2 regions of the Pseudomonas sp. NPDC099000 genome follow, and region 2 is predicted to be linked to the other one. Evidence: riboswitches for the same ligand, from Rfam matches in the RefSeq annotation. Region 2 holds a riboswitch; the other holds the start of a gene.

Region 1 (15,806 bases), on a different contig from region 2:
CCTTCCGGCAACTCGACCGCTTGCAACGCCAGCGCGGCCAGACGCTTTTGCATCACCGCGTCACCTTTGAGCAAGCCGACCAGTTCAGCGCGAGTGCCCTCGACATCGGTCAATGAGTCGAGCAGGTACAACATCCCGCCACACTCGGCCAGCAACGGTTTGCCGACGGCATGATGGGCGCGGATCGCGTCGAGCATCGAGGTGTTCTGTGACAGCGCCACATGGTGCAGTTCCGGATAACCGCCCGGCAGATAAAGGCTGTCAGCTTCCGGCAAATCAGCATCGCGGATCGGCGAGAAGAACAGCAACTCGGCGCCCATGGCCCGCAGCAAATCCAGGCTCGCGCCGTAGGTGAAGGCAAACGCTTCATCACGGGCCACGGCGATTCGGATGCCTTTAAGCAAAGGCTCGGCGGCAATCACATCGGGCCCGGCGAATTCCACGGCGGGCGGCAACGCCACATCGCAACTGCTGGCCAGCGATTCGGCTGCCGCATCGAGGCGCAGATCAAGATCATTCAACTCGCTGGCCTGGACCAGACCCAGATGCCGACTCGGCAATTCGATCCCGATCTCCCGCGACAAGGCGCCGTACCAGCGCAAGCCTTCAGTCAGGCTGCCTTCGAGCAATTGCGCATGACGCAGCGTGCCCACTCGGTTGGCCAGCACACCGGCAAACGGCAAGTCCGGCTGATATTTCGCCAACCCCAGCGCCAGCGCACCAAAGGTCTGCGCCATCGCCGTGCCGTCGATCACGCCGAGCACCGGCACACCGAAGTGCCGCGCCAGGTCGGCGCTGGACGGCGTGCCGTCGAACAGGCCCATGACGCCTTCGATGAGGATCAGGTCGGCCTCACCGGCGGCTTCCCACAACAGACGACGACTTTCCTGCTCGCCGACCATCCACATGTCCAGTTGATACACCGGCGCACCGCTGGCGCGCTCGAGAATCATCGGGTCGAGAAAGTCCGGGCCGCATTTGAACACGCGGACCTTGCGCCCCTGATTGCGGTGCAAACGGGCCAGCGCGGCAGTGACGGTGGTCTTGCCCTGACCGGAGGCCGGCGCGGCAATCAATACCGCCGGGCATTGACGATGGCTATTCATAAAGTGCAGCTCACAATTCGACGCCTTTTTGCGCTTTGATCCCGGCCTGGAACGCGTGCTTGATCACGCCCATTTCGGTGACCGTGTCGGCCAGTTCAATCATTTCCGGCTTGGCACCGCGACCGGTGACCACCACATGTTGCATCGGCGGACGCGCCTGCAAATCACTGAGAACCTGATCCAGATCGAGGTAGCCGTGCTTGAGGGCGATGTTCAACTCATCCAGCACCACCAGACCGATCGACGGGTCACGCAGCAGTTCCTGGGACACCGCCCACGCGGCTTCGGCGGCGGCGATGTCGCGCTGGCGGTCCTGGGTTTCCCAGGTGAAGCCCTCGCCCATCACATGAAAACGCACCTGCTCCGGGAAGCGCCGGAAGAACAGCTCTTCGCCGGTGCTGTTGCGCCCCTTGATGAACTGCACCACGCCGCACTGCATGCCGTGGCCCATGGACCGGGCGAGCATGCCAAAGGCCGAGCTGCTCTTGCCTTTGCCGTTGCCGGTCAGCACCAGCAGCAGGCCGCACTCATTCGGCGAGTTGGCGATGCGTTCGTCGATCACGGCTTTTTTGCGTTGCATGCGCGCCAAATGGCGTTCGTCACGATCGGGGGTATCAGTCATGGGGGAGCTCTCCGTTGAGGCTGGATAACGGCGGGCAGGCACAAGAATAGACGGCAAGAAGCCTGGCATCGCCCACCGTGATGCCGTTGGATGAATCAGGCCGGTCTCCGGGCTCATGAGCGGCGCAAGGCCTGACTGCGCGCCTTCCCATGTCGACAGTCGACACAGTGGCTCAAGGCGCAGCTTTCACTCATTTACCGTTGCGGGGGCAGCGCCGGGATCGTGACGTTTCGTCGCGTGAAGATAGTCACTCACCGGCTTCCCTGTTTCACTCTGTCGGCCATCGCCACAGAGCACCTGAAACAAGCCGCGAAGGTTAGAGGGTTGGGGGTGGAGCGTCAATTGAAGACAAAGCCCGGGCGGGCGATATACTGCCGCCGGTCAATTTACTGACCCTCCCAACTTGCACCACACTGTCAGCAGTGATATCAAAGCGCCACAAACCCAACATCACAATTACAAGGGTGAGCAACATGCAAGGCATGATCATCAGCAATCCGAAGCTGGAATTCCTGCGACCGGTGCTGGAACGCTGGTTTGACTGTATCGACCGCTACAATGCGGTGCGCGGCGATAACGACACGCCTTATTGGTACGACGAAAAAGCCAACCTTGGCCTGCTCTCCGCCGCAGCCTGGATGGCGGAAATGGTCACGCTGCAACAAACACCGACGCGCAAGCAGAACGAAGAAGGTGAACGCAACAGCCGCGCCGACCTGTTTATCGCCACCGCTGAAGAACGCGCCTACCTCCAGGCCACTCAACGCTGGCCGCGGGTCAATAGCCTGAACCTGACCCAGGCGCTGCAGGACATCACCGGCGACGCCAAACGCATCAGCTATTCCAGCGACCTGAAACTCGGCTGCTTGTTCGTTGCACCACAAAAAGCCCAGCAGAGCGCGACACCGGAAGAACTCCAGGACATGGTCGACGACCTGCAAAAGGAACACAGCTGCGCCGTGGCCTGGTATTTCCCATACGCCTACCGCAAGTTGCGCAACGAAGCCGGCAACTATCACCCCGGCATCGCGGTCCTGCTAAAGGAAGCCCGCGGCTGACCGTTTGAACCATCGCGCGTCTAAGCTTCTCTATGATTAAGTCAATGCATTCATAGGGAAGTCCAGCATGCGTAAGCCCCAGCTCGTTCTCGTCATCGCGCTCGCCGGAGGGCTCGCCGCTTGCGGTGAAACCTCCAGCTTGCAAGTCTCCGACGGCACCGGCCCGTCACCCAAGCTGCCCGAACCGAACAAGACCCTGATCCCGACGGTGAATATCGCCCCGGCGATCGGCTGGCCGGACGGTGCGAAACCCACCGCCGCGGCGGGCACTCAGGTGGCGGCATTTGCCGAAGGGCTCGATCACCCGCGCTGGCTCTACGTGCTGCCCAACGGCGATGTGCTGGTGGCGGAAACCAACGCGCCACCGAAACCCGATGACGGCAAAGGCGTTAAAGGCTGGGTCATGAAGAAAGTCATGGGCCGTGCCGGCGCCGGCGTCCCCAGCCCGAATCGCATCACGCTGCTGCGGGACAAGGACCACGACGGCATCGCCGAAACCCGCACGGTGTTTCTGGAAAACCTCAATTCGCCCTTCGGCATGACCCTCGTCGGCAATGACCTGTACGTCGCCGACACCGACCGTCTGCTGCGCTTTCACTATGAAAATGGCGACACCGCGATCAAGTCGCAGCCAATCAAGGTGGTCGACCTGCCCGGCGGCACGCTGAATCACCACTGGACCAAAAACGTCATCGCCAGCAAGGACGGGAGCAAGCTGTACGTCACGGTCGGCTCCAACAGCAATGTCGGCGAAAATGGCCTGGACCAGGAGGAAGGTCGCGCGGCGATCTGGGAAGTGGATCGCGCCACCGGTAATCACCGAATCTTCGCCTCGGGGATTCGTAATCCCAACGGCCTGGCGTGGGAACCTCAGACCGGCGCCCTGTGGACGGCGGTCAATGAGCGTGACGAAATCGGCAGCGACCTGGTGCCGGACTACATCACGTCAGTGAAGGACGGTGGGTTCTACGGCTGGCCCTTCAGCTATTACGGCCAGCACGTCGACATTCGAGTCGAGCCGCAAAACCCGGACCTGGTGGCCAAGGCCATTGCGCCGGACTACGCGGTCGGCCCGCATACCGCGTCGTTGGGCCTGTCGTTTGCCGAGGGCAACACACTTCCAGCGCAATTCAAGGAAGGCGCCTTCATCGGCCAGCACGGCTCGTGGAACCGCAAGCCGCACAGTGGCTATAAAGTGATTTTCGTCCCGTTCGCGGGAGGCAAACCGACCGGGCAACCGGTTGATGTGCTGACGGGGTTTCTCAATGAGGATGAGAAAGCCATGGGCCGGCCCGTGGGCGTGGTGATCGATCAGCAGGGCGGTTTGCTGGTGGCCGATGATGTGGGGAACAAGGTGTGGCGGGTGTCGGCCGCTAAATAGCCGCCCTGTAGGAGCGAGGCTTGCCCGCGAAGGCGTCGGCACATCCAACATTGATGTCGCCTGACCTACAGCCTTCGCGGGCAAGCCTCGCTCCTACCAAGGATCAGCGTTTACGACAGAGCGTGAGCCCATCCCCCAACGGCAACAACGACAGATCCACCCGCGAGTCATCCCTCAAGGCGCGATTGAGCGCCTGGATGGCTCGGGTGTCTGCGCTCTCGGCGTTCTGCTCAAGCACCCTCCCGCTCCACAGCGTGTTATCGAACACCGCCAGACCGCCGACACGCAGCAGACGCAGTGCATGCTCCAGATAGTTCGGATAGTTGGACTTGTCGGCATCAATGAAGATCAGGTCGAACTCCCCCGACTGATCCAATATGGCGAGCGTTTCCAGCGCAGGCGCCAGACGCAGGTCAATTCGCTCGGCCAGCCCCGCTTCCTGCCAATAACGGCGTGCGATCGCGTTGTAGTCGCCGGGGATATCACAGCAGATCAGCGAACCACCCTCCGGCAACGCAGCGGCCATGCACAAGGCGCTGTAACCGGTGAACGTGCCGACTTCCAGCAAGCGCTTCGCGCCAATGAGTTTGACTAGTAACGCGAGGAACTGCCCCTGCTCCGGTGCCACCTGCCAGCGCGCCATCGGCAGCGCCTGGGTTTCGTCGCGCAAGCGCTTGAGCAGCGGCGTTTCCCTCAGGGAAACGTCGAGCAGGTATTGGTACAGGGAATCATCGAGATTGAGGGTGCGAGCGGTCATGACAACCTCTTCGGACAGGACGCTACGGGTTGCGCGCCAGGTGCTCAGGCTGCAGAACGCGCTTGGCACTCAGATAAGCCTTCTGCCAGTAAGCCTTGGACAGGCTGTCGAGCTTCACCGTGCCGCCAGTGGCCGGCGCATGAACGAAGCGACCTTCGCCGACGTAGATCCCGGCATGGCTGACCTGGGAGCCGCCATTGGTGGCGAAGAAGATCAAGTCACCGGTTTGCAGGCCTTCCTTGCCGACGCTGGCCGCCTGCATGGTGATCATTTCGCGGGTGGTACGCGGCAGGGAAATACCAGTGACATCACGATAGACGTAACCGATCAGGCCACTGCAGTCAAAGCCCGAATCCGGCGTGTTACCGCCCCAACGATACGGCGTGCCCACAAGACCAAGCGCGCGGAACAGCACGTCTTCTGCCTCGGCGGAAAAGGGTTGCGGGTTACCGAAAACAATTGGGGCGCGAACTACCGGCGCAGGCGGCGGTGTGCGACTGGCGCAGGCGCTGAGCAGCGCTGCGAAGAACATGATTGCGAGGCGGGCCGACATCGTCATAAGCAGAACATCCTGATCTGGCTGCGGCTTTTTCTGTCGGGAAGGCAGAAAAGAAAACCGCCTGCGCAGGACGCAGGCGGTTTGCCATCAATAATAGATCTGGATTCTAGCGGCTATGGGCCAAACTTCAAGTAAGACTTTAAGTTCGCCTTACAAACTGTCCGCCTACTTCGTTGCGAAGAGGCATTTGTCGCCACTGACGTGGCGACAGGTCAAGCCTTATTTGCGTGCAGTGACCACAGTCGGTGCCATCGCGAGGGCGCGCTTGGCTTCGATGAAGGTCTTGCTCCAGTAGCTGTCGCCCAGGCTATCGACCCGGACACCACCGCTTTTGCGGCTGCTGGAGTGGATGAACTGGTTGTCACCCAGGTAGATCCCGGCGTGACTGACACGACCGCGACGACCATTGGTGGCGAAGAACAGCAGATCACCCGGCTTCAGCGCACTGCGAGATACAAGCGGAGCGTCGACGTTGATCATTTCGCGAGTAGAGCGCGGCAGGTTCATGCCGGCTTCTTCACGAAACAGATAACCGATGAAACCGCTGCAATCGAAGCCGGCCTCGGAGGTGCCGCCGAAACGGTAACGGGTACCGATCAGGGACATGCCACGCTCGAGGATGCTGTCGGCCAGAACCGGAAGCTGATACGACTTGCCATCGGCGAAGTTTGCCAGTTCTTTATCGGTGGCCACGCCGTCTTGATAAAGATCTTCCTGGAAAAGAACGGAAGAAGACTGTGCGGTGACTGAATTCTTGACCTGCTGTTGTTGCTCTTGCTGAGTCACTGGAGAGTGGGCAGCGCAACCGAACAACAGGGTGACGAGTGCGAGAGGCACGAGGGGTGCGAAGCGCTTTAGCATGGGCACGACCGTGGCTGATAGTTGTAAAGAAGGCGAGACTATGCCCGCTATCATCCTCATTTGCAAATTCAATCGAACTTTATGTGACTTATCGGTTTCTCGTTTACATCTAAGCGCTTAAGCCCCATTTAGACACTCGCGCAGCGTGCAGCCCTGTAGGAAAGCGGATTTTCTGGCGCCTGAAATATGCCGAAACCTGCGCCAGGCCCAGGTTTTACCAGCCTAGAGTTTCTTTCAGGAACGGAATCGTCAGCTTGCGCTGAGCTTGAAGGGAGGCCTGATCGAGACGTTCAAGCAGCTCGAAAAGCGCGCTCATGCTGCGGGTACCGCGAGTCAAGATAAAATGCCCGACTTCATCGGTCAGGTGCAGGCCGCGACGGGATGCGCGAAGCTGCAAGGCGCGCAATTTGTCTTCGTCGGAGAGCGGACGCATCTGGAAGATCAGTGCCAGGGTCAGGCGCGATTTCAGGTCAGCCAGTTTCACCGGCAATTCGCGCGGCGAGGTTGATGCAGCAATCAGCAGACGCCGACCGCTGTCGCGCAGACGATTGAACAGATGGAACAGCGCCTCTTCCCAATCCGCCCGGCCGGCAACCGCCTGCAGATCATCGAGGCAGACCAGTTCGTATTGTTCAAGGTTGTCGAGAATCGAGATGCCGCGATCCAGCAGCTCGGCCAGCGGCAGATACACCGCCGGCTCACCCAGTTGCTCGAAGCGCAGGCAGGCTGCCTGCAACAAGTGCGTGCGCCCTACCCCGTCCTTGCCCCAGAGATAAATCAGGCTTTCGGTCCAGCCGGCGTCGGCTTCGCATAGCCGCTCGACATAGCCGAGTGCAGCGGCATTGGCGCCTGGGTAGTAATTGATAAAGGTAGCGTCATCACGCAGACGCACACCTAGGGGCAGCTGAATCGGTTTCATGCTGACTGAACAGTTCCAAAGGAACCGTTAGTGGCCTCTGTGTAAAGTTTGCGAAGTTTATACCCGTGAGGCGGGTCGCACAATGCGACAGACCACAAGCAAAATCAAAGGTTTGCGTTAACGCCCTGGTTTCATGACAGTTTCTTTGGCGGCGCATGTGACAGCAGCGAGAGGGATACGGGCGAATCTGGCGTGAAACCAGGTCGCCCGCGACGAACCTTATAGCTCAGGTTCGTCAACACCACTGTAGATACCCGAATCCTTATACAAATCATGCACATGGCGCACCAGCACCATGATGACCGCCGCGACCGGCAACGCCAGTAACACGCCGGTAAAACCGAACAGCTCGCCCCCCGCCAGAATGGCGAAGATCACCGCCACCGGGTGCAGACCGATACGATCGCCCACCAACAACGGCGTCAGCACCATGCCTTCCAGTGCCTGCCCGACCATAAACACCGCGACGATACCGATCATGGGATACAGATCGCCACCGAACTGGAACAGGCCGGCGATCAACGCCGCACCGATACCGATGACAAACCCCATGTACGGCACAATGGCCGCCAGGCCTGCGATCAGACCGATCAACAACCCCAACTCCAACCCCACCAGCATCAATCCCGCGGCGTAGATCACGCCCAGCGCCAGCATCACCAGCAACTGCCCGCGCACGAATGCCCCCAGTACTTCATGGCATTCACCCGCGAGGGTCATGACGCGCTCTTCGCGATCACGGGGCAGCAGGCTGCGGACCTTGGTCATCATCAAGTCCCAGTCCCGCAGCAGGTAAAAGCTCACCACCGGGATCAGCACCAGATTCGCCAGCCAACCAATCAACGCCAGCCCCGAAGCCGTCGCCTGACTCAGCACCACCCCGACGATGTCGGTGGTCTGGCCCATGTGTTCGCTGATCGCCGCCTTGAGCTTGTCGAACTTCCAGAAATTATCCGACAGTCCAAATTTCGATTGCGCCCACGGCAGTGCGGTGTGCTGTAGCCAGTCGAGCATCTGCGGCGCCAGTTCATACAAGCGAAACAACTGCTTCGCGAGCATCGGCACCAACACCAACAGCAATGTCGTGAAGATCAAGGTGAACAACGCGAACACCGCCACCACGCCCCAGGTCCGTGACAGGCCAGCCCTTTCCAGTCGATCCACCAGCGGATCGAACAGATAGGCCAGCAGCAACGCGACCAGAAAAGGCGTCAGGATCGGATGCAACAACCAGACAAACACGCAGAGCAGAACCACCCCACCCAACCAGAACCAACGCCGCGTATCGGCCATGTACCACTCCATCTGCATCTATATAAAGAAAGAAAACCTTACCAACGGAATCTCAACTGCGGCACCGGTGCCGGGGTTGGCGCAACCACAGGCGCCGAACCTTCGGCCACCGGTTGCACAGGCGCTGCCGGAGCGGGTGCCTCACCGGCCGGAACCTCCTGCAACTTCGCCAGGGACAGCTGCGAGCGTAACTGCTCGGCGCTGCCATTGACCCGATAAAGAATGCGCTCGCCGTCAACCGTTTGCAGGCGCGCCCCAAAAGGCTCCAGCAAGCGCCCAAGGGCGGCGTAGCGTTCCAGGTTCATGCCCTGCACTTCCAGCAATTGTTCGCCCGAAGCCCCCGGCTTGACGACAAACCGCGGCGCCAGACGCTGACTCACCGCCAGCATCACCGCATCGGCCACCGCGGCCTGGTCCGCCCCCTGTACGCTGCCGGCTTCCTTCTTGTCGCCCAGCCACAAATTCCACTTGGCCTGCCACTGGCCACCCTCTTCCCGGGCATGCACCGCAAGCAAGGCGTCCGCGTTGTAACGGTCCGATGCACCGCGCAGTGGCGTTGCATCCGCACCTTCAAGGTTCGGTGCCGTAGCGACCAGTTGCTCACTCAGGTCTGCCAGCGGCAGACGCAACGGCAGACCACGATGTTGTGCCGCGCGACGCAACGGCGCGGCGCTGGCCTGGCCATCACCCACCAGGCTCGATCCCTCGGCGGAGTCGTTCAACCACCAACTCAGGATCGACGGGCGATTCGCCCCCCACAAAGACAACCCGGCGCGGCGCAAGGCTTGTTCGGTGGTGGCCGGATCAAAATCGACCTTCAGCACTTCCGGCGGGCCGGCGTCGAAACCGTATTGACTGATGATCTGTTGCGGGTCTTTGCGCAGCGCCGCCAATCCCGGGCTTTGCGCTGCCTTGGGGTCGCCGGTCAGGCGCAACACCAGGGTATCCAGCGCGCGCTGGGTCGCCTGGTCGCGCTCCTCAGTCGATTGACTGCTGACAGGCTCGCGCACTTGATACAAGCCTTTGACGGCTTCGGCATGACTCGCCAGGCTGACCAGTGAAAAACAGCCTGCAAATAAAAATCTGGAAAAAAAACGCATGGAAGATTCCTGACGACGAGCGGCTGGAACAGACCGCATGAAGATGATCGAGCAAGGCTGTGACCATGTCCTTGCGCAAAACATTCACCACGATCTGACTAAGTTTTCGCACTGTCATAACGATAGACGGTTAATCGCGATACCTTATACAGCCATCACGGCTGCGACCAACATGGGCAATAACGGTTTTTTTCAGCCGATATGCCCCTGCCGTCGGCGTGAGGATGGCCGCTGCCCTTCAAGCCTGATAAAATCGCGCGCCTTCGCAGACCGGCAACAGCCGGGCACCCTGAAATTCGTGCAAGGCGCTCGCCTTCGTTTATTTCGGCGGTCCCACTGGACTCGGTCGTTACCCCTGAATCCCCCCTAAAGGCCTGGATCATGAGCAAGCAACCCTCCCTGAGCTACAAGGACGCCGGTGTAGACATCGACGCCGGTGAAGCATTGGTCGAACGCATCAAGAGCGTCGCCAAGCGCACTGCGCGCCCGGAAGTCATGGGCGGCCTGGGCGGTTTCGGCGCCCTCTGCGAAATCCCGGCCGGCTACAAGCAGCCCGTGCTGGTTTCCGGCACCGACGGCGTGGGCACCAAACTGCGTCTGGCGCTGAACCTGAACAAGCACGACAGCATCGGCATCGACCTGGTGGCCATGTGCGTGAACGACCTGGTGGTCTGCGGCGCCGAGCCACTGTTCTTCCTCGACTACTACGCCACCGGCAAACTCAACGTCGAAACCGCGACCCAGGTCGTGACCGGCATCGGCGCTGGCTGTGAACTGTCCGGCTGCTCCCTGGTCGGCGGCGAAACCGCTGAAATGCCTGGCATGTACGAAGGCGAAGACTACGACCTGGCCGGTTTCTGCGTCGGCGTCGTGGAAAAATCCGAAATCATCGACGGTTCGAAAGTCGCTGCCGGCGATGCCCTGCTCGCCCTGCCGTCTTCCGGCCCGCACTCCAACGGCTACTCGCTGATCCGCAAAATCATCGAAGTGTCCGGTGCCGACATCGAAAACATCCAGCTCGACGGCAAACCGCTGACCGACCTGCTGATGGCCCCGACCCGCATCTACGTGAAGCCGCTGCTCAAGCTGATCAAGGACACCGGCGCCGTCAAAGCCATGGCCCACATTACCGGTGGCGGCCTGCTGGACAACATCCCGCGCGTGCTGCCAAAAGGCGCCCAAGCCGTGGTGGACGTGGCGAGCTGGACCCGTCCGGCCGTATTCGACTGGCTGCAAGAGAAAGGCAACGTCGACGAAAACGAAATGCACCGCGTGCTGAACTGCGGCGTCGGCATGGTCATCTGCGTCGCTCAAGAGCACGTCGAGACTGCACTGAACGTCCTGCGTGAAGCCGGCGAGCAGCCATGGGTTATCGGTCAGATCGCCACCGCTGCCGAAGGCGCAGCCCAGGTTGAACTGAAGAACCTCAAGGCTCATTGATGTCTCAGACCTGTGATGTGGTGGTGCTGTTGTCCGGCACCGGCAGTAACTTGCAGGCCTTGATCGACAGCACGCGGACCGGCGACAGCCCGGTCCGCATCGCTGCGGTGATATCCAACCGCGCCGACGCTTACGGCCTGCAACGCGCCAGGGACGCGGGTATCGACACCCGCTCCCTGGATCACAAGGCTTTCGAAGGCCGCGAAGCCTTTGATGCCGCGCTGATCGAACTGATCGACGCCTTCAACCCCAAACTCGTGGTACTGGCCGGATTCATGCGCATTCTCAGCGCTGACTTCGTGCGCCATTACGCGGGTCGCCTGCTGAACATTCATCCCTCGCTGCTACCCAAATACAAAGGGTTACACACTCATCAGCGCGCGCTGGAGGCCGGTGACACGGAACACGGCTGCTCCGTGCACTTCGTCACCGAGGAACTCGATGGCGGACCACTGGTCGTACAGGCAGTAATACCGGTAGAGTTGCACGATTCGCCGCAGAGTCTGGCGCAGCGGGTCCACACTCAGGAACACCTGATCTACCCGATGGCCGTACGCTGGTTTGCCGAGGGTCGTTTATCGCTCGGCGAGCAAGGTGCTTTACTGGATGGAACGTTACTCGCGGCCAGCGGCCACTTGATTCGAAACTAGGAGATTTTATGCGTCGCGCCCTGCTCTTCGCTTGCGCTCTGCTCGCACTGCCTTTTGCGCAGGCTGCAGAACTTCAACCTTTCTCCGCCAGCTACACCGCCGACTGGAAGCAGCTGCCCATGAGTGGCACGGCTGAACGCAGCCTGACCAAGGGAGCCAACGGTGTCTGGAAGCTCAGCTTCAAGGCCTCGATGATGATCGCCAGCCTGACTGAAGAAAGCACCCTGACCCTGGACAAGGACACTTTGCTGCCACAGTCCTACCACTTCGAACGCGGCGGTCTGGGTAAAGCCAAGAAAGCCGACCTGGACTTTGACTGGACCAATAAAATGGTCACCGGCACCGATCGCGGTGACGCGGTCAAGATCCCGCTCAATCGCGGCATGGTCGACAAATCCACCTACCAACTCGCCCTGCAGCACGACGTGGCCGCCGGCAAGAAAAGCATGAGCTATCAGGTTGTCGACGATGGCGAAGTCGATACCTATGACTTCCGCGTGCTGGGTTCGGAAAAAGTCGACACCAAGGCCGGCCAGATCGATGCGATCAAGGTCGAGCGCGTGCGCGACCCGACGCAAAGCAAGCGCATCACCGTCCTGTGGTTCGCCAAGGATTGGGATTACCTGCTGGTCCGCCTGCAACAGGTCGAAACCGACGGCAAGGAGTACAACATCATGCTCCTCGACGGTACGGTCAACGGCAAGACTGTCAAAGGCAGCTGATCCGGGCTTGAACAAAAATCCGGAATCCGACAAGGATTCCGGATTTTTTTATGCCTGCTGAATGTCAGATCCGCGACAGCGCCTGGGCCAGGTCGGCGCGCAGGTCTTCGACATCTTCGACCCCCACGGACAAACGCACCAGCGCATCGCCGATCCCGAGTTGCGCACGGGTGTCTGCGGGGATGGTGGCATGCGTCATGATTGCCGGATGCTCGATCAGGCTTTCCACCCCGCCCAGGCTCTCGGCCAAGGCGAAAATCTGCACGCTTTCGAGGAAGCGCCTGGCGCCGGCCAGGTCGCTGTTCAGGTCGAGGGAAATCATCCCGCCGAATCCTCGCATCTGCTGTCGTGCCAATTCGTGCTGCGGGTGCGACGGCAAGCCTGGATAGTAGACGCGCGCCACCTGCGGCTGACGCTCCAGCCATTGCGCCAGCGCCAGCGCGTTACTGCAATGACGCTCCATGCGCAACGCCAGGGTCTTCACGCCGCGCAGGGTGAGGAACGCGTCAAACGGCCCGGCGATGGCGCCCACCGCGTTCTGCAAAAAGCCCAGGCGCTCGGCCAGTTCGGCGTTCTGCCCGACCACCGCGATGCCGCCGATCACGTCGGAGTGGCCGTTCAGGTACTTGGTCGTCGAGTGCACCACAATATCGAAACCCAGCTCCAGCGGGCGCTGGATCCACGGGCTGGCGAAGGTGTTGTCGGCCACACAGAGGATGCCTCGTTCGCGGCAGATGCGCGCAATGGCGGCGAGATCCGACAGGCGCAGCAAGGGATTGCTCGGCGTCTCGACACAGACCATCCGCGTGTCGTCCTGCAACGCCGCTTCGAAGGCCGACAGATCGGTCAGGTCGACGTAGCTGAACCGATGCCCGGCGCTGCGCTGACGCACCTTGTCGAACAGTCGGAATGTTCCGCCGTACAGGTCGTTGCCGGAGACGATGTGCGCGTTGGCGTCGAGCAGCTCCAGTACGGTGGAAATCGCCGCCAGCCCGGAGGCGAAGGCAAACGCCCGGGTTCCGCCCTCGAGGTCTGCCACACAACGTTCCAGCGCGAAACGCGTCGGGTTGTGAGAGCGCCCATAATCGAACCCCTTGTGTACGCCGGGGCTCTGCTGCAAGTACGTGGAGTTGGCATAAATCGGCGGCATCAGCGCCCCGGTGGAAGGATCCGGCGTCTGTCCGGCATGGATCACACGGGTGCCGAAGGCGCGTGGCGCGCCGGATTCATCGTGCTGACTCATGAAAGGGATCTCCGTAAGTGATTGAGCATGTCGACTCGCGTAATCAAGCCATGGAAGCCCGAGGCGTCGGCGATGATCGCCACCAGCCCGCGATCGAGCTCCGCCTGCAGTTCGGCCAGACTGGCGTCAGCCGGCAGGGTTTGCAACTTGTCGGTCATCGCACTGGCCACGGGCATGCGCAAGTGCGAAGCATCCTGGTGCACGCCCAGCAGAATATCGGACTCGTCGATCACACCGATCAGCCGCTTGCCGTCCGCCAGCACCGGCAGTTGCGAGACATCCGCCAGGCGCATGCGCTGGAAGGCGGTGAGCAGCGTGTCGTCGGGGCCGACGCTGATCACCCGGCCATCCTCGAAACGTCGCGCGATCAGGTCGCGCAGATCGCCGTAGCGCTTGTATTGCAGCAGGCCCTGATCGTTCATCCACTGGTCGTTGTAGACCTTCGACAGGTAGCGGGTGCCGGTGTCGCAGACGAAGCTGACCACCCGTTTCGGCTCGGTCTGCTCGCGACAGTAACGCAGGGCCGCCGCCAGCAAGGTGCCGGTTGAGGAACCGCCGAGAATGCCTTCGGCACGCAGCAATTGGCGGGCATGATCGAAGCTTTCCTCGTCGCTGATCGAATAGGCGTGGCGCACGCTGGAAAGGTCGGCAATCGACGGAATGAAATCCTCACCGATGCCTTCCACCGCCCATGAACCGGCCTTGCCGAGGGTGCCACTGCGGCTGTACTCGGCCATCACCGAGCCGACCGGATCGGCCAGCACCATTTCCAGGTTCGGTTGCACGCGCTGGAAGAAACGGGTCAACCCGGTCAGAGTGCCGGCCGAACCGACGCCGACGACGATGGCATCCAGATCATGCTGGGTCTGTGCCCAGATCTCCGGCGCGGTGCTGCATTCGTGGGCCAGCGGGTTGGCCGGGTTGTTGAATTGATCAGCGAAGAACGCATCGGGGATTTCCTGCGCCAGCCGCGCCGCCACGTCCTGATAGTAATCGGGATGGCCCTTGCCGACGTCGGAGCGGGTGATGTGCACCTCGGCGCCCATAGCCTTGAGGTGCAAGACCTTCTCGGTGGACATTTTGTCCGGCACCACCAGCACCACTCGATAGCCTTTGGCACGGCCGACCAGGGCCAGGCCGAGGCCAGTGTTGCCGGCGGTGGCTTCGACGATGGTGCCGCCGGGTTGCAGACGGCCATCGCGTTCGGCGGCGTCGATCATCGCCAGACCGATGCGGTCCTTGATCGAACCGCCGGGGTTCTGTGATTCGAGTTTGAGAAAAAGCGTACACGGGCCGGTATCGAAACGGCTGACGCGCACCAGCGGCGTATTGCCGATCAGTTCAAGCACGGCAGGACGGGAGTCGTTTGGCATGTCGTTACCTCGCAGCGAGAATCCGCACTGGATGGACAGCGACCTGCGGCGGATCATTGCGCGCCAGTCGCCAGTAATGCCTCGCATGGAACATAGGCAGGGATTGCGCCATCCGCAACCGTGCGCAGCCAATCGGTCGCCCGACGCCTTAACGGTTACGCGGCAGAATCGACAGGAAATTGTCCCGTGCGACTTTCCTCGCAACCTGCTCAGGCAAGGCGTCGAGAAACGGATCGAAGCTGCGCATTTCCTTACAGAGTTTGTTGAAACGTCCCACCACATCAGAGCCGAGCATGAAGCGATCCGGGAAGCGCTCCACCAGTTTCAGCCAGGCTTCTGAAGGCTTGCCCTGCGCATCCAGCAAGTAAGGCGTCAGCATGCTCCAGGACAGATCGATGTACAGATTGGGATAAGCCTCGAGCATTCGGCTCAGGGTCGGCAACAGAAAATCCAGCCGAGTCTGATGCCGATGGACTTCAGCGCTGGTGCCCGCGTGAGCCCAAATGAATCGCGTGTGCGGATGATTACGCAGCGGCTCCTCGACTTCCGACAGATACAGCGGATTTTTCTCACGCTTGGAGGTGATGTTGGAGTGCAGCATCGCCGGCAAGTCGTTCTCGGCCGCGAGGTGATAGATCCGGGTCATCGCTTCGTTGTTGGCCCGTGGCGTGTCCCCGGAAGTCAGCGCGGTCAGGTCATCGTGCCGGGTAAACACTTCGCCA
Region 2 (15,806 bases):
ACTTCGCGCAGGCTGTCGAGGATGGCGCTCACTTCAGACCAACGTACCTCCTGTGGGAGCGAACCTCTGTGGCGAGGGGGCTTGCCCCCGTTGGACTGCGCAGCAGTCCCTGTTTTTGGGGCCGCTTCGCGACCCAACGGGGGCAAGCCCCCTCGCCACAGAGACTCGTTCTCACGGGGTGAGGCGTCGGTATTTAGAGTTTGCGCGATGAGTTGGGCGGCGAACAGTTCGAGACGTTCGCGGGTATCGCCCGCCGTGCGCCAGGTTTCATCGTTAACCCATTGCAGTTCAACGGGACGCGGCCCGGCCCACGGCTCGGCCAACGCACAATCCAGCGGATCAAACCCTAACTCAAACGCCTTGGCCAACGCCCGTAGAAGACTCGATTGCGCCCCACGGCCATCGCCACGGGGGATCCGCAACAGCGCCAGCAACGTATCGATGCGCAAGCGCCCGATCGGCGACTCGCCAAAGATGTGCAGGCCATCGCGGATCTGCGACTCTTTCAAGTCACACAGATACGTATCCAGCCGTGGCAACCAGATCGCCGCATCGGCGTCGCTGTTGAGCTTTTCGTCCAGTTGCAGTTCACGGTCGATGTGCGTATCGCGCACCAGTTGCAGGATGTCGCGCTGCAACTCCCGGGCGCGGCGCGGATCGAGCAATTGCGCTTCGTAATACTCGTCGGCCAGCAACTCAAGGTTGCGCAGCGGGCCGTAGGTTTCGGCGCGGGTCAGCGGCGGCATCAGGTGATCGATGATCACCGCTTGCGTGCGACGCTTGGCCTGGGCGCCCTCGCCCGGGTCGTTGACGATAAACGGATAGATATTCGGCAGCGGCCCGAGCAGCGCGTCCGGCCAGCAGTTTTCCGACAGCCCGACGCCTTTGCCCGGCAGCCATTCGAGGTTGCCGTGCTTACCGACGTGGATCACGCCGTGGGCGCCATAGGTGTTGCGCAGCCAGAAGTAGAACGCCAAATAGGCATGGGGCGGCACCAGGTCCGGGTCGTGATACACCGCGCTCGGATCAACCTGATACCCCCGCGCCGGTTGAATGCCGACGAAGGTCAGGCCAAAGCGCAGCCCGGCGATCATCATGCGTCCGTCACGGCACATCGGATCGCTGTCGGGCGTGCCCCAACGCTCCAGCACCGCTTGCTGATTGGCTTCGGGCAAGGCCTCGAACATCGCTCGATAGTCGTCCATCGCCAGGCTTTGCTGACAGGGACGCTGGTCAATGGTGTCGAGGTCATTGCTGACGCCGCCGAGCAATTGCTGGATCAACGCAGTGCCGCTGTCCGGCAACTCGGCGGGCAGCGGATAACCTTCGGTGTGCAGCGCCCGCAGGATGTTCAGCGCGGCGGCCGGGGTGTCGAGGCCGACACCGTTGCCGATGCGTCCATCACGGGTCGGGTAGTTGGCGAGGATCAACGCGATGCGTTTTTCGCTGTATGGCACCCGCGCAAGATCGATCCAGCGTCGTGCCAGTTCGGCGACGAAATCCATGCGCTCCGGTTGTGCCCGATAGCACACCACGTCCGACTGACTGCGCTCGCTGCGCCACGCCAAATCCTTGAAGCTGATCGGCCGGCTGATGATCCGTCCGTCCAGTTCCGGCAACGCGATGTGCATCGCCAGATCACGCGGGCCGAGGCCTTGTTCACTGGCGAGCCAACCCGGCTCGTTGTCCTGGGCGCAGATCGCCTGGATCACCGGAATGTTGCGGCGAAACGGCCGCAGATGCGGCGCTTCGGGGCTGGATTGAGCGAAACCGGTGGTGTTGAGGATCACCCCCGCCTCCACTTCATCCAGCAAATCCTCGACCACCGTCAGGCAGCCGGGTTCTTTCAAACTGGCCACAGCAATCGGCAACGGGTTCAAACCCGCAGCCTGCAAACGCTGGCAGAAAACATCGATGAACGCGGTGTTCGCCGCCTGTAAATGCGAGCGATAAAACAGCACCGCCGCCACCGGTTGACCGGCCTGCCAGTCGGCTTGCCAATCGCTCAGTTCAGCGGGGCTTTTTTGCGGATGGTAAATCGCTGTGCGCGGCAGGGTTTGCGGCTCGGCCCAGGCGTAATCGCGGCCCAGCCAGCGATTGGCCAGACAGCGGAAAAAATCCAGGGCATTGGCCATGCCGCCCTGACGCAGAAACTGCCAGAGCCGGTCGCGGTCGGCGGCGGCCACGGTGCTCAGGTCGCTGAGTTCCGGGTCCGGACGATCATCCCCCGGCACCAGAATCAGCTGCACACCGCGCTGGGACAGCTCCACCAAACGCTCGACCCCGTAACGCCAATAGGCGATGCCGCCGTGCAACGAAATCAGAATCACCTTGGCGTGGCGCAGCACTTCGTCGACATACAGGTCGACCGACGCGTGATTCTGCACCTGCATCGGGTTGGCCAGGCGCACGCTGGGGTAATCGTCCGGCAGCTGCTGTGCCGCTTCGGCAAGCAGCGCCAGGCTGGAATCGCCGCTGCACAGGATCACCAACTCGGCGGGGGTTTGTCCAAGGTCGGCAATATTGTCATCCGACACGAAACCGCCGGGCTGGGTCCTGAGCAGGTGCATGGCTTAAACGCTGAGCGCGGCGCGCAATTGCGCTTCAAGCAAGGTAGCGTCCAGTTCCTGGCCGATCAGCACCAGGCGCGTGGTGCGCGCTTCATCGGCGCCCCACTGACGGTCGAAATGCTTGTCGAAACGAGTGCCCACGCCCTGGATCAGCAGGCGCATCGGTTTGTTCGGAATCGCCGCGAAACCTTTGACCCGCAGGATGCCGTGCTGGACCACCAGTTGGGTCAGCGCGTCCAGCAGCAGGCTTTCGTCGGCTTGCGGCAGTTCGATGGAGATCGAATCGAAGGCGTCGTGGTCGTGATCGTCTTCACCTTCATGGTGGTGATCGTGATGGCTGTGACGGCTGTCGATGTGTTCTTCAGAACCGGCGCCGAGACCGATCAGCACGTCCAGTGGCACGCGGCCGCTGCTGGCTTCGATGACTTTGACGGCGGGCGGCAGTTCTTCGGCGACTTCCAGGCGCACGCGGGCCAGGTCTTCAGGGCTGATCAGGTCGGCCTTGTTGAGGATCACCAGGTCGGCGCTGGCCAGTTGGTCGGCGAACAGTTCGTGCAGCGGCGACTCGTGGTCCAGGTTCGGGTCGAGTTTGCGCTGGGCATCGACCTGGTCCGGGAAAGCCGCGAAGGTGCCGGCGGCAACGGCCGGGCTGTCGACCACGGTGATGACCGCGTCAACGGTGCAGGCGCTGCGGATTTCCGGCCACTGGAAGGCTTGAACCAACGGCTTTGGCAGGGCCAGACCGGAGGTTTCGATCAGGATGTGATCAAGGTCGCCGCGACGGGCGACGAGTTCGCGCATCACCGGGAAGAATTCTTCCTGGACGGTGCAGCACAGGCAGCCGTTGGCCAGTTCGTAGACGCGGCCGTTGGCTTCTTCTTCGGTGCAACCGATGGAGCACTGCTTGAGGATTTCGCCGTCGATGCCCAGCTCGCCGAACTCGTTGACGATCACCGCAATGCGACGGCCCTGAGCGTTGTCGAGCATGTGCCGCAGCAAGGTGGTTTTACCCGAGCCGAGGAAGCCGGTAACGATGGTGACGGGAAGTTTGGCCAGTGTTTTCATCGGATGCCCTTTGGCAAGGTGGCGGGCATACGGGACGACAATCGCAGCGACGGACGCGCGCGGAAGAGTTCGCCACCGGATCACCCCGCCCGGTTGTAGTGAGAATCTGTGTCGAGGCAGGTCTCCTGGCTGACGGTGTGCCGGTCTTGATGGACCTGGCATTCACTGCGCCTTCCCGCGAACCCGCTGGACAGGGTTTGCAGTGGCGTGGCAGCGAACATCACCGTTCACAGTTGCGGGGGCAGCCGCGGCATCGACCGCGTTCCCTTCTTAGCTTCGGCAGACGCCGAAGAACCTCGAAAGCGCAAGGCTACGCATCGTGTGGGGGCGGGTCAATGTCTTGTGGTGCCCTCACCGGCCCCTTCGCGGGCAAGCCTCGCTCCTACGGGACGGCGGTGCTTTTGTAGGAGCGAGGCTTGCCCGCGAAGAATTCGCCTCGGTATCGAGATGAGAACCCATGCCAATTGACGCCAAACCCCCGCCCATGCTCTCCTACACGCCTTGTTACGGGTGCCCTTCACAGGGTGAAACGGGAAACCGGTGAATCATGTGCTTTACTCAAAGCCATGTCAGTCCGGTGCTGCCCCCGCAACGGTAAGCGAGCGAAGCGTCAGATCCACTGTGCCAGCAGTTCGGCATGGGAAGGTGATGCTTGCAGGTTCAGGCGAAAGCCAGCGCCCCTCGTGAGCCCGGAGACCGGCCCGCAACACAAAGTGACCCTTACGTCACTGAATAACAAACCCGCGGTGGGCGGGCGCTGTTTGAACCTCTGCGCGCCCGACTCGCAGGGGTCTTCCATGCGCTCTATTCACCCGCTGACAGACCAGAGGGAAGCGCCATGTCGATCATCAGCAGTACCGGCCACAGCACCGCCAGCACCACCACAACCCTGAGCCAACGCCTGACCGCCGCCGTGTGTGCGTCGATTCTTGGCGCGTGCCTCGTCTATTTCGCCGGTTTCTCGCACATCGAAGCGGTGCACAATGCCGCGCACGATACCCGTCACAGCTCCGCCTTCCCGTGCCATTGAGACCTGCCGACATGATCAAGCGTATCGCGCAAACCGCAGGTTTCAGCGGTTTGCTGGCCGCCCTGTTGCTGACCCTGCTGCAAAGTTTCTGGGTCTCGCCGCTGATTCTGCAGGCCGAAACCTACGAAAAATCCGAGCCGGTCGCTGCTGAAGTTCACGAACACGCCGCCGGTGTCGCCGCTCACACTCACGACGCCGAAGCCTGGGAACCGGAAGACGGCTGGCAGCGCGTGCTGTCGACCACGGGTGGCAACCTGGTGGTAGCCGTCGGTTTCGCCCTGATGCTCGCCGGTCTCTACACCTTGCGTGCACCGACCAAAACCTCTCAGGGCTTGCTCTGGGGCCTGGCCGGCTACGCGACCTTCGTGCTGGCGCCGACCCTCGGCCTGCCGCCTGAACTGCCGGGCACTGCCGCGGCCGATCTGGCCCAACGGCAACTCTGGTGGATTGGCACGGCCGCCTCCACGGCTGTCGGCATCGCCTTGATCGTGTTCAGCCGTCACTGGCTGATGAAGATCCTCGGCGTGGCGATTCTCGCCGTTCCGCACGTGATCGGCGCGCCGCAACCGGAAGTGCACTCGATGCTCGCTCCGCAAGCGCTGGAAGCGCAGTTCAAAATCGCGTCGCAGCTGACCAACGTCGCGTTCTGGCTGGCCCTGGGCCTGATCAGCGCCTGGTTGTTCCGCCGCAAAAGCGATGGCCAATACGACGCATGAAGGATTCCCGCACAGCGCCGACTCTAGTCGTCGGCCTGGGCTGCCAGCGCGGCTGCCCCGCCAGCACGCTGCGGGCGTTGATCGATCAGGCATTGCAGGCTAATCAAATCGAACTTCACCAGATCCAGGCCTTGGCCAGTATCGACCTGAAGCGTGATGAACCTGGCCTGATCGAACTCGCCGAACAACTCGGCTTGCCACTGATGTATTTCAGCAGTGAGCAATTGAAAGGCTACAAACCGCAACTCAGCCATCATTCGGACATCGCGTTCGAACGCACCGGCTGCTACGGCGTCGCGGAAAGTGCCGCCCTGGCCCTGGCCGAACACTTGGCCAAGGCACCGGCAAAACTGCTGATTTCGCGACAAAAATATGCCCAGGCCACCCTGGCATTGGCCTGCGTTGCGTAAGATCCTCGATAATCCCCGCCTTCGATCATGAGCAATCTTCATCTGAAGCCTTGCCCAGCCCTTTTTCTAACAGACTCTTTATTCAAAGGAACGGACGATGACCGTCTACTTCATTGGCGCAGGTCCCGGCGACCCGGAACTGATCACCGTCAAAGGCCAACGGCTGATTCGCAGTTGCCCGGTAATCATCTACGCAGGTTCCCTGGTGCCCGCCGCCGTGCTCGATGGCCATTGTGCCGAACAGGTGGTCAACAGCGCCGAATTGCACCTGGAGCAGATCATCGAACTGATCAAGACCGCCCATGCCAACGGCCAGGACGTTGCGCGGGTGCATTCGGGGGATCCGAGTCTTTACGGGGCGATTGGCGAGCAGATTCGCTGTCTGCGTGAACTCGGGATTGCGTTTGAAATCGTTCCTGGGGTCACGGCCACTGCGGCGTGTGCGGCGCTTTTGGGGGCGGAACTGACGCTGCCCGACGTCTCGCAAAGTGTGATTCTGACCCGCTATGCCGACAAGACCGTGATGCCGGCCGGTGAAGAGCTGGGCAGCCTGGCGCAGCATGGGGCGACCATGGCGATTCATTTGGGCGTGCAGCATCTGGAAAAGATCCTCGCCGAATTGCTGCCGCATTACGGCGCAGACTGCCCGATCGCGGTGATTCACCGGGCGAGCTGGCCGGATCAGGATTGGGTGGTGGGGACAATTGCGGACATTGCCGGGAAGGTTGCGGTGAAGGGTTTTCGGCGTACGGCGTTGATTCTGGTGGGTCGGGTGTTGGGGAGTGATCAGTTCAGCGAGTCGTCGCTGTATCGCGCGGGGCATGCGCATCTCTACAGACCCTGAGCAAGATCGTTCCCACGCTCTGCGTGGGAATGCCTCAACGGACGCTCTGCGTTCGGCTTTGGGTGGGACGCAGAGCGTCCCGGGCTGCATTCCCACGCGGAGCGTGGGAACGATCAAACACAAGGCGTCCTTGAATTTCACCCATAAAAAAACGGCGCTCACGGGGCGCCGTTTTTTCATTTCGCAGCGAACACCTTAGTAGTAGGCGTTTTCTTTCTGCGTATGGTCGGTCACATCGCGTACACCCTTGAGCTCGGGAATGCGCTCGAGCAAGGTGCGCTCGATGCCTTCGCGAAGGGTGACGTCTGCCTGGCCGCAGCCCTGGCAACCGCCGCCGAACTTCAGTACGGCGATGCCGTCTTCGACCACATCGATCAGGCTGACCTGACCGCCGTGACTGGCCAGCCCCGGGTTGATCTCGGTTTGCAGGTAGTAGTTGATGCGCTCGTTGACCGGACTGTCGGCGTTGACCATCGGCACTTTGGCGTTCGGCGCCTTGATCGTCAGCTGGCCGCCCATGCGGTCGGTAGCGTAGTCGACGACCGCGTCGTCCAGGAAAGCTTCGCTGAACGAATCGATGTAAGCGGTGAAGCTTTTCAGCCCCAACGCGGTGTCTTCAGGTTTTTCTTCGCCCGGCTTGCAGTAGGCAATGCAGGTTTCGGCGTACTGGGTGCCAGGCTGGGTGATAAAGACGCGGATGCCGATACCCGGGGTGTTCTGCTTGGAGAGCAGATCAGCCAGATAATCGTGGGCGGCGTCGGTGATGGTAATAGCGGTCATGGAAACTCCTCGCAGGCTTGGGCGCAGTTTACGCCAATCATCGCGCCGTACAAAGTCCTAGTATTTTTGTCGGGAAAGAGCCGGAACAGCGTTGCTCGCCAATTCGCCGTCAATCCAGCCTTTAAGCCACCGATAGCTGCATTTTTCTACAAATTCGTAACTTGCCCAGGAAGCCAGTCCGATGGTCACCACGCAAACGGCGAACATCACGTAGGGATTTACCCCATAACGCTGTGCGACAAACCCTCCGACAGACAGCACCAGCACGTGCATCAGGTAAACCGAGTAGGAACAATCGCCAAGCACCTTGAACAGCCGGGCGTTCTCGACATAGCGTTCCAGCGCCATGCACGCCATCACCAACACCGCACCAGGTACGCCCCAGGCCAGGAAACGCGGCTGCGGCGCCAGGTTATAAATCGCCAGCAACGCGCCGCCAATCCCCAGCAAGGGCAGCCAGAAACCGGGTTTGATCCAGCCGCGCCGATAGATCATGCCGATGGCGATCCCCAGCAGAAACTCATAAACAATGTCCGAGCGGTAGAACTCGCTGATCCAGCCATAACCGGTCCACGCCTGGCACACCGCAAACAGCAGCGCGCCGACGATCAGCAACCGAACCTGCAAGCGGAAGAGCAATGCCCAGGCAAACAGCACGTAGAACAGCATTTCGTAATTCAGCGTCCAGCCGACATTGAGGGTCGGATAAATCCCGTAGCCACCGGGGTTCTCCGTGGGAATGAATAACAGCGACAGCAGGAAATGCGACCAGTCGACCGTCTGATCCGGCAACACAGGCTGCGCAAACACGACCACCAGCGCCATCAGCACTGTGTACAGCCAGTACGCCGGAACGATGCGAAACAGTCGATACAGCAGAAACCGCGCTGGCGGCAGCGATTTGCCTTCAGTGGACAGGAAGATCACCAGGCCACTGATGACGAAGAAGATATCAACGCCCACCGCGCCTTTGTCGATGAACATCTGCCCCACCGGGCCTCGGGCCTTGAAGTCGAAGAAAATCTGCATGAAGTGGTGGCAGACCACTGTCCAGGCCGCGACAGCGCGCAGTGCCTGTACTGAAATCAACATCGACGCCCCTCCACCGCAAGACCCAAAACCACCACAGTTCCCTGTAGGAGCGAAGCTTGCTCGCGAAGTGGCCTGTACATTCAACATCATTGTCGGCCGGTCGATTGCCTTCGCGAGCAAGCTTCGCTCCTACAGGGGAATGGCGGTGCCTATTGAGTCCGACACCGGCCAGCAGTCAAAGGTCGATCAAAGATTCTCGTACCGGTTCATGTCCAGCACGCCCTCTTCCAACGGCTCGGTTTCGTGGAGGTAGCGACTCAGGTCGTGGAAGTAAAACCAGAACTGCGGATGGCTGCGGCGAATGCCCCAGCGCTCGACGATTTTCTCGAAACGGTGCGCGTCCTTGGCGTTTTCCATCGCATCGACGAACGCCGGCACCTGGTCGGCAGGAATGTTGAATATGAAATTCGGATAGCTGCTGAGCACGCCCGGGAAAATCGTCAACGTATCGAGTCCCGGCTGATAGCGCAGCGATTCACCGAGCAGGAATGCCACATTGCTGTGGGCCCGGTTGCGCAGCAGGCTGTAGACCTCGCGCTTGCCGCTCGCCGTCTCGATGCGCAGCATGGTCGCTTCCGGCAACTGATCGATGACCTTCAACCCGGCAGCCGGGCGTGAAGTCAGGCGACTCAGCGCCTGCTCGGCACTCTGCAACGCCGGGTCGATGTTCGGTCGGGAACAGTAAGCGCCGTCACAACGGTTGATCGGATCTGGCCTGGCATTGAGTTCGCCGTAACGGGTCAACAGCTGCATCGCAAAGTCGCGCTTGGGGTCCTTCTCATCCAGTTTCAGTGCCGTCGGCTTGTCATTGTCGATGGCCTCGTAATCCAGCCACATCTTGAACTGGCCACCGGCCTGGTACCAGTCATTGAGGTAATCGTCCCGCGAATCGGCCGGCATCAGGCGCAGGAAATTCTGCTCGGCGCCGTTGCGGATCAGGTCGAAGTACAGGCGTGTCTGCGCCTGGTGAGAGACGTTGCCGAACACGTCGAAGTTGACCACCAACTGATAATACGTGCGTTCCAGCAGCGGATAGTCAAACAGCCAGATGGTTTGCGGCACGTTGCCGATCAGGCCCTTGTTCACCGACGCGCTGTCGAAATGCCGAAAGATGCTCAGCAGCGCGTTGTCGTTGCCTGCCCACAGGGTCGACCAGCTCGGCGCCGGCAGATCGGCGTAATTGTCCCGGCGTAGCGCTTCGTACTCGTTGCGCTTGTCGCGGTAGTCATGCCACAGGCTCAGGACGCTGCCAACATCGTCGTTTTGTCCCGGCATCGCCAACAACGGCGTGACCTGGCCGCGGTAGTTCGGGTCGGTGATGTAGAGGTCATGCTCCGGCGCCTGGAACAACGCCCAGAAGTTGTCACGAATCACGTCTGTGGCGATCTGGCCACGGCAGACCGGGCCGCGAATGAAGGTGCGGACGAAGTATTCGGCGTTATCGAGCATGAACTGATAACGCGCCTGAGCCGGGATCGCTTCAAACGTGCTGAACGGATTGGCCCGGCGTTCCGGCCCGTATCCCGGCAAGGCATCGACCTGCCAGTTGCCGCTATAAAAAAGGCTTTTGATCCGCGCCATCTTCGCCGCGCTCAGCGGATAGGTGATGTGGGTCTTGTGCACGATCACGCCCTGCACCGGCCATAAACGGTAATAAATCTGAGTGCCCGGATCGTCATTCGGGCGGCGAGTGTCGATCAGGTCGATCGGCTGTCCCGTCGGGGTGCGCGAACGCACCCATTGAAAGAAATGCCCAGGCTCACCGTCCTTGAAGTAAATATGGGCGATAAACCAATGCTCGAATAACCAGCGGCCGACCAGGCTTTGCCGGGCACCCGGAGCGTTGAGCAGGTTTTCCCACTGCACCACCTGCAAGGCTTCCTTCGCGCTTGGCACCAGGCCTTGCTCATCGATGGGCGCACCGGAAGCCAGCCAGCGTTGCAGCGTCTGGTATTGCTGGTCGGTCAGGCCGGTGACCGCCAGCGGCATGCCTTCTTTCGGGTGGGTACTGGCGTAGCCGTCGAATTCCGCCGGCATGGCGCACATGTTTTCCCGGTTCAGGCCCAGGACGATGTCTTCCGGCAATTTGGCGTTGGGTTGCAGCGGGGTTGTGTGGCCCAGCTCCAGCATTCGCGCCATCAACGCCGCCTGGCTGCCTTGGGCGTCGAGTACAGAATAGAAGCCCTTCTGCTGCCAGGCACGCTTGCCGAAAGCATCATAAAACAACCGGGTCGGCGCCGCGGCCTGACTGCGTTCGCCGTCGTAGACCGGGGCTTTGGTCGCACCACGCGCCACCCCTTCGCCGCTGCCCAGATTGAGCTGACAGGCGGAGTCGTAGCAGGCATGGCAGGCCACGCACTTTTCGGTGAAGATCGGCTGAATGTCACGCGTGTAGGAAATCGCCGGACCTTGCGCAACGGCATCCCAGCTAATAAGCAGCATAAATATGCTGGTGATGACGCGATACGACATGTCCCTGGTCCTGATCCTGAAAAAACGCCGCGATTCTACCGTTCCGGCTCTCGCACCAACATGAGCGATATTCATGCAAATCCGGGATATGCTCTAAAACCGCACAGGTTTGCTATCATCCCGGCCCTTCGTCATGGTCTTTTCGAGTAGTCCCAATGTCCGATCGCAGTGTTCGCCTTCAAGCTTTCAAGCACGCCCTCAAAGAGCGCATTCTGATTCTCGATGGCGGCATGGGCACGATGATCCAGAGCTACAAGCTCGAAGAGCAGGATTATCGCGGCAAACGCTTCGCTGACTGGCCGAGCGACGTCAAAGGTAACAACGACCTCTTGGTGTTGACGCGCCCGGACGTGATCGGCTCCATCGAGAAAGCCTACCTGGATGCCGGTGCCGACATTCTGGAGACCAACACTTTCAACGCCACCCAGGTTTCCCTGGCCGATTACGGCATGCAAGGCCTGGCATACGAATTAAACGTAGAAGGCGCACGTCTGGCACGCAAGGTGGCCGACGCCAAGACCCTGGAAACCCCCGACAAGCCGCGCTTCGTCGCTGGCGTGATCGGGCCGACCAGCCGCACCTGCTCGCTGTCGCCGGACGTGAACAACCCCGGCTACCGTAACGTCACCTTCGATGAGTTGGTGGAAAACTACACCGAGGCCACCAAAGGCCTGATCGAAGGCGGCGCCGACCTGATCCTGATCGAAACCATTTTCGACACGCTGAACGCCAAGGCCGCGATCTTCGCTGTGCAAGGTGTGTTCGAAGAGCTGGGTATCGAACTGCCGATCATGATTTCCGGCACCATCACCGACGCCTCCGGCCGTACCCTGTCCGGCCAGACCACCGAAGCGTTCTGGAACTCGGTAGCCCACGCCAAGCCGATCTCGGTCGGCCTGAACTGTGCCCTCGGCGCCAGCGAATTGCGCCCGTACCTGGAAGAACTGTCGAACAAGGCCGGTACCCACGTTTCGGCGCACCCGAACGCCGGCCTGCCCAACGAATTCGGCGAGTACGACGAACTGCCGTCGGAAACCGCCAAGGTCATCGAAGAATTCGCCCAGAGCGGTTTCCTCAACATCGTTGGCGGCTGCTGCGGGACCACGCCGGGCCACATCGAAGCCATCGCCAAAGCCGTGGCCGGTTATGCGCCACGTGTCATTCCGGAAATTCCGAAGGCTTGCCGCCTCTCGGGCCTGGAGCCGTTCACCATTGATCGCAGCTCGCTGTTCGTCAACGTCGGCGAGCGCACCAACATCACCGGTTCCGCCAAATTCGCCCGCCTGATCCGTGAAGACAACTACACCGAAGCTCTGGAAGTGGCGCTGCAACAGGTTGAAGCCGGCGCCCAGATCATCGACATCAACATGGACGAAGGGATGCTCGATTCGAAGAAGGCCATGGTGACCTTCCTCAATCTGATTGCCGGTGAACCGGACATCTCCCGTGTGCCGATCATGATCGACTCCTCGAAGTGGGAAGTGATCGAAGCCGGCCTCAAGTGCATCCAGGGCAAGGGCATCGTCAACTCGATCAGCATGAAAGAAGGCGTCGAGCAGTTCATTCACCACGCCAAACTGTGCAAGCGCTATGGCGCCGCCGTGGTGGTGATGGCCTTTGACGAAGCCGGCCAGGCCGACACCGAAGCGCGCAAGAAAGAGATTTGCAAACGCTCCTACGACATTCTGGTCAACGAAGTCGGCTTCCCGCCGGAAGACATCATCTTCGACCCGAACATCTTCGCCGTGGCCACCGGCATCGAAGAACACAACAACTACGCTGTGGACTTCATCAACGCCTGTGCCTACATCCGCGACGAACTGCCGTATGCGCTGACCTCGGGCGGCGTGTCCAACGTGTCGTTCTCGTTCCGTGGCAACAACCCGGTGCGTGAGGCGATTCACTCGGTGTTCCTGCTGTATGCGATCCGCAACGGCCTGACCATGGGTATCGTCAACGCCGGGCAGCTGGAGATCTACGACCAGATCCCGGCGGAACTGCGCGATGCCGTGGAGGACGTGATCCTTAACCGCACGCCAGAGGGCACCGACGCCCTCCTCGCCATCGCCGACAAGTACAAGGGCGACGGCAGCGTCAAGGAAGCCGAGACCGAAGAGTGGCGCAACTGGGACGTCAACAAGCGTCTGGAGCATGCGCTGGTCAAGGGCATCACCACGCACATCGTGGAAGACACCGAAGAGTCGCGCCAGTCGTTCACTCGTCCGATCGAAGTGATCGAAGGCCCGTTGATGTCCGGCATGAACATCGTCGGCGACCTGTTCGGCGCCGGCAAAATGTTCCTGCCGCAGGTGGTGAAATCCGCCCGTGTGATGAAACAGGCTGTGGCCCACTTGATCCCGTTCATCGAGCTGGAAAAAGGCGACAAGCCGGAGGCCAAGGGCAAGATCCTGATGGCCACAGTGAAAGGCGACGTGCACGACATCGGCAAGAACATCGTCGGCGTGGTGCTCGGTTGTAACGGCTACGACATCGTCGACCTCGGCGTGATGGTCCCGGCGGAAAAAATCCTGCAAGTGGCCAAGGAGCAGAAATGCGACATCATCGGCCTGTCCGGCCTGATCACCCCGTCGCTGGATGAAATGGTCCACGTAGCCCGCGAGATGCAGCGTCAGGACTTTTACCTGCCGCTGATGATCGGTGGCGCGACCACCTCGAAAGCGCACACGGCGGTGAAGATCGAGCCGAAATACAGCAACGACGCAGTGATTTACGTCACCGACGCCTCCCGCGCTGTGGGCGTGGCGACGCAGTTGCTGTCCAAGGAGCTGAAGCCGGCGTTCGTCGAGAAAACCCGTCTGGAATACATCGACGTTCGCGAGCGCACCGCCAACCGCAGCGCCCGCACCGAACGCCTGAGCTACCCGGCCGCCATTGCCAAGAAGCCGCAGTTCGACTGGAGCACTTACGAGCCGGTCAAACCGACGTTTACCGGTTCCCGCGTGCTGGACAATATCGATTTGAAGGTGCTGGCCGAATACATCGACTGGACGCCGTTCTTTATCTCCTGGGACCTGGCCGGCAAGTTCCCGCGCATCCTCACTGATGAAGTGGTCGGTGAAGCCGCCACCTCGCTGTATGCCGACGCCCAGGAAATGCTCGCCAAACTGATCGACGAGAAACTCATCAGTGCCCGTGCGGTGTTCGGCTTCTGGCCGGCCAACCAGGTGCGTGAGGATGACATCGAAGTCTACGGCGATGACGGCAAACCGATTGCCAAGTTGCATCACTTGCGCCAGCAGATCATCAAGACCGACGGCAAGCCGAACTTCTCCCTCGCCGACTTCGTCGCGCCGAAGGACAGCGAAATCACCGATTACGTGGGTGGTTTCATCACCACCGCCGGGATCGGCGCCGAAGAAGTGGCCAAGGCTTATCAGGACGCTGGCGACGATTACAACTCGATCATGGTCAAGGCACTGGCCGACCGACTGGCCGAGGCGTGTGCCGAATGGTTGCACCAACAGGTCCGTAAGGAACACTGGGGTTACGCCAAGGACGAGACGCTCGACAACGAGGCGCTGATCAAAGAGCAATACACCGGCATCCGCCCTGCCCCGGGCTACCCGGCCTGCCCTGATCACACCGAGAAAAGCACCCTGTTTGCCTTGCTCGACCCCGAAGCCCGCGAGATGCAGGCCGGCCGCAGCGGCGTGTTCCTCACCGAGCACTACGCAATGTTCCCGGCAGCAGCGGTCAGCGGCTGGTACTTCGCTCACCCGCAGGCGCAATACTTTGCAGTGGGCAAGATCGACAAGGACCAGGTGCAGAGCTACACATCACGAAAAGGGCAGGAACTGAGCGTGACCGAACGGTGGCTGGCCCCGAACCTCGGGTACGACAACTAACCCTTAAGCCAACAAAGATCCCCTGTAGGAGCGAGGCTTGCCCGCGAAGGCGGCGTAACAGCCAACGAAGATGTTGGATGTTATGACCTCTTCGCGGGCAAGCCTCGCTCCTACAGTTGTTTTGGGTGGTTCACAAATACCTGGTTCAACCCGCTCGCTCCCACAGGATTTGTGCCATCCCCAAAGTGATTGTCTATGCTTAGCTCTCACACATACGTGACGAGGGATTTATGGACGATCCAGTCGACAACAAACCACCAACGTTCTGGCAGATGCTGCACAGCGTCATGGCGGCGGCGTTCGGGGTGCAGAGCGGGAAAAATCGGGCGCGGGACTTCACCCACGGCAAGCCGAGTCATTTCGTGATTCTGGGGATTCTGTTCACGGCGGTATTTGCATTGGCGCTGTTCGGCATCGTGCAGCTGGTGGTGCATCTGGCCGGGCGTTAGCGCATAAGGGTTTGCAGGCTGAACGGATAGCGATAGGACGTCGGCCGCCCCTTGGCTGACAGACGACGGAAGTTCACACCGTAATCCGGTGAAGCGCCCATGGCCAACAACCGCTTGGCCTGGGCCTTGTCGATCAGTTGCAGTAAAGGAATCAGCCGGTCACGCCCGCCGTACTGGTCCAGGTCCACGCCCTGTTCATGGTCATGCAGCTCCACCAGCGCCCAACCGCCCAACGTGAAGTGCCCGCCCAACAACACGCTCATGCGACCGTCAACCATTGCCTGCAGTGCGGCGGGCGACGTGTTCACCCCGCTGAACAAGGCATCTTTGCCGGGCACTCCACCCGTCTCCGAAAATGCTTGCATGGCGCCAAACGCCATTTCGTCATTGGCAGACCACACCAACGAGACTTTCGGGTAACGCCGGAACAACAATTTGGCCTGTTCATAGGCCCGCCCCCGGGTCCAGCCGCCGTAAACCAGTTGGCGCAAGCGCACTTCCGGGTGCTCGGC

What was found. Region 2 has a riboswitch for cobalamin ahead of cobW (cobalamin biosynthesis protein CobW). Riboswitches for the same ligand answer to the same signal wherever they lie in the genome.
Region 1: it holds a riboswitch for cobalamin, as region 2 does, so the genes downstream of both, cobO (cob(I)yrinic acid a,c-diamide adenosyltransferase) here and cobW (cobalamin biosynthesis protein CobW) in region 2, are expected to answer to the same signal.

The regions. Positions count from the first base shown of each region.
Region 1 covers NZ_JBIWAF010000006.1:259,869-275,674, forward strand. Annotated here, with positions in the region: gene ACIQV9_RS10890 (cobyrinate a,c-diamide synthase) at 1-1,106, opposite strand, end outside; gene cobO (cob(I)yrinic acid a,c-diamide adenosyltransferase) at 1,117-1,728, opposite strand; cobalamin riboswitch at 1,809-2,044, opposite strand; gene ACIQV9_RS10900 (hypothetical protein) at 2,202-2,786, shown strand; gene ACIQV9_RS10905 (PQQ-dependent sugar dehydrogenase) at 2,854-4,167, shown strand; gene ACIQV9_RS10910 (O-methyltransferase) at 4,271-4,924, opposite strand; gene ACIQV9_RS10915 (C40 family peptidase) at 4,947-5,483, opposite strand; gene ACIQV9_RS10920 (C40 family peptidase) at 5,703-6,344, opposite strand; gene hda (DnaA regulatory inactivator Hda) at 6,559-7,263, opposite strand; gene ACIQV9_RS10930 (AI-2E family transporter) at 7,483-8,556, opposite strand; gene ACIQV9_RS10935 (DUF2066 domain-containing protein) at 8,595-9,656, opposite strand; gene purM (phosphoribosylformylglycinamidine cyclo-ligase) at 10,038-11,096, shown strand; gene purN (phosphoribosylglycinamide formyltransferase) at 11,096-11,746, shown strand; gene ACIQV9_RS10950 (DUF3108 domain-containing protein) at 11,755-12,468, shown strand; gene ACIQV9_RS10955 (trans-sulfuration enzyme family protein) at 12,533-13,711, opposite strand; gene ACIQV9_RS10960 (pyridoxal-phosphate dependent enzyme) at 13,708-15,084, opposite strand; gene ACIQV9_RS10965 (amidohydrolase family protein) at 15,233-15,806, opposite strand, start outside.
Region 2 covers NZ_JBIWAF010000002.1:276,256-292,061, forward strand. Annotated here, with positions in the region: gene cobN (cobaltochelatase subunit CobN) at 1-2,570, opposite strand, end outside; gene cobW (cobalamin biosynthesis protein CobW) at 2,574-3,635, opposite strand; cobalamin riboswitch at 3,733-3,949, opposite strand; cobalamin riboswitch at 4,127-4,355, shown strand; gene ACIQV9_RS03510 (CbtB-domain containing protein) at 4,474-4,665, shown strand; gene ACIQV9_RS03515 (CbtA family protein) at 4,677-5,381, shown strand; gene ACIQV9_RS03520 (cobalamin biosynthesis protein) at 5,378-5,791, shown strand; gene cobM (precorrin-4 C(11)-methyltransferase) at 5,889-6,635, shown strand; gene nfuA (Fe-S biogenesis protein NfuA) at 6,831-7,415, opposite strand; gene ACIQV9_RS03535 (acyltransferase family protein) at 7,473-8,507, opposite strand; gene ACIQV9_RS03540 (fatty acid cis/trans isomerase) at 8,694-10,979, opposite strand; gene metH (methionine synthase) at 11,135-14,845, shown strand; gene ACIQV9_RS03550 (DUF2970 domain-containing protein) at 15,076-15,294, shown strand; gene ACIQV9_RS03555 (ABC transporter substrate-binding protein) at 15,291-15,806, opposite strand, start outside.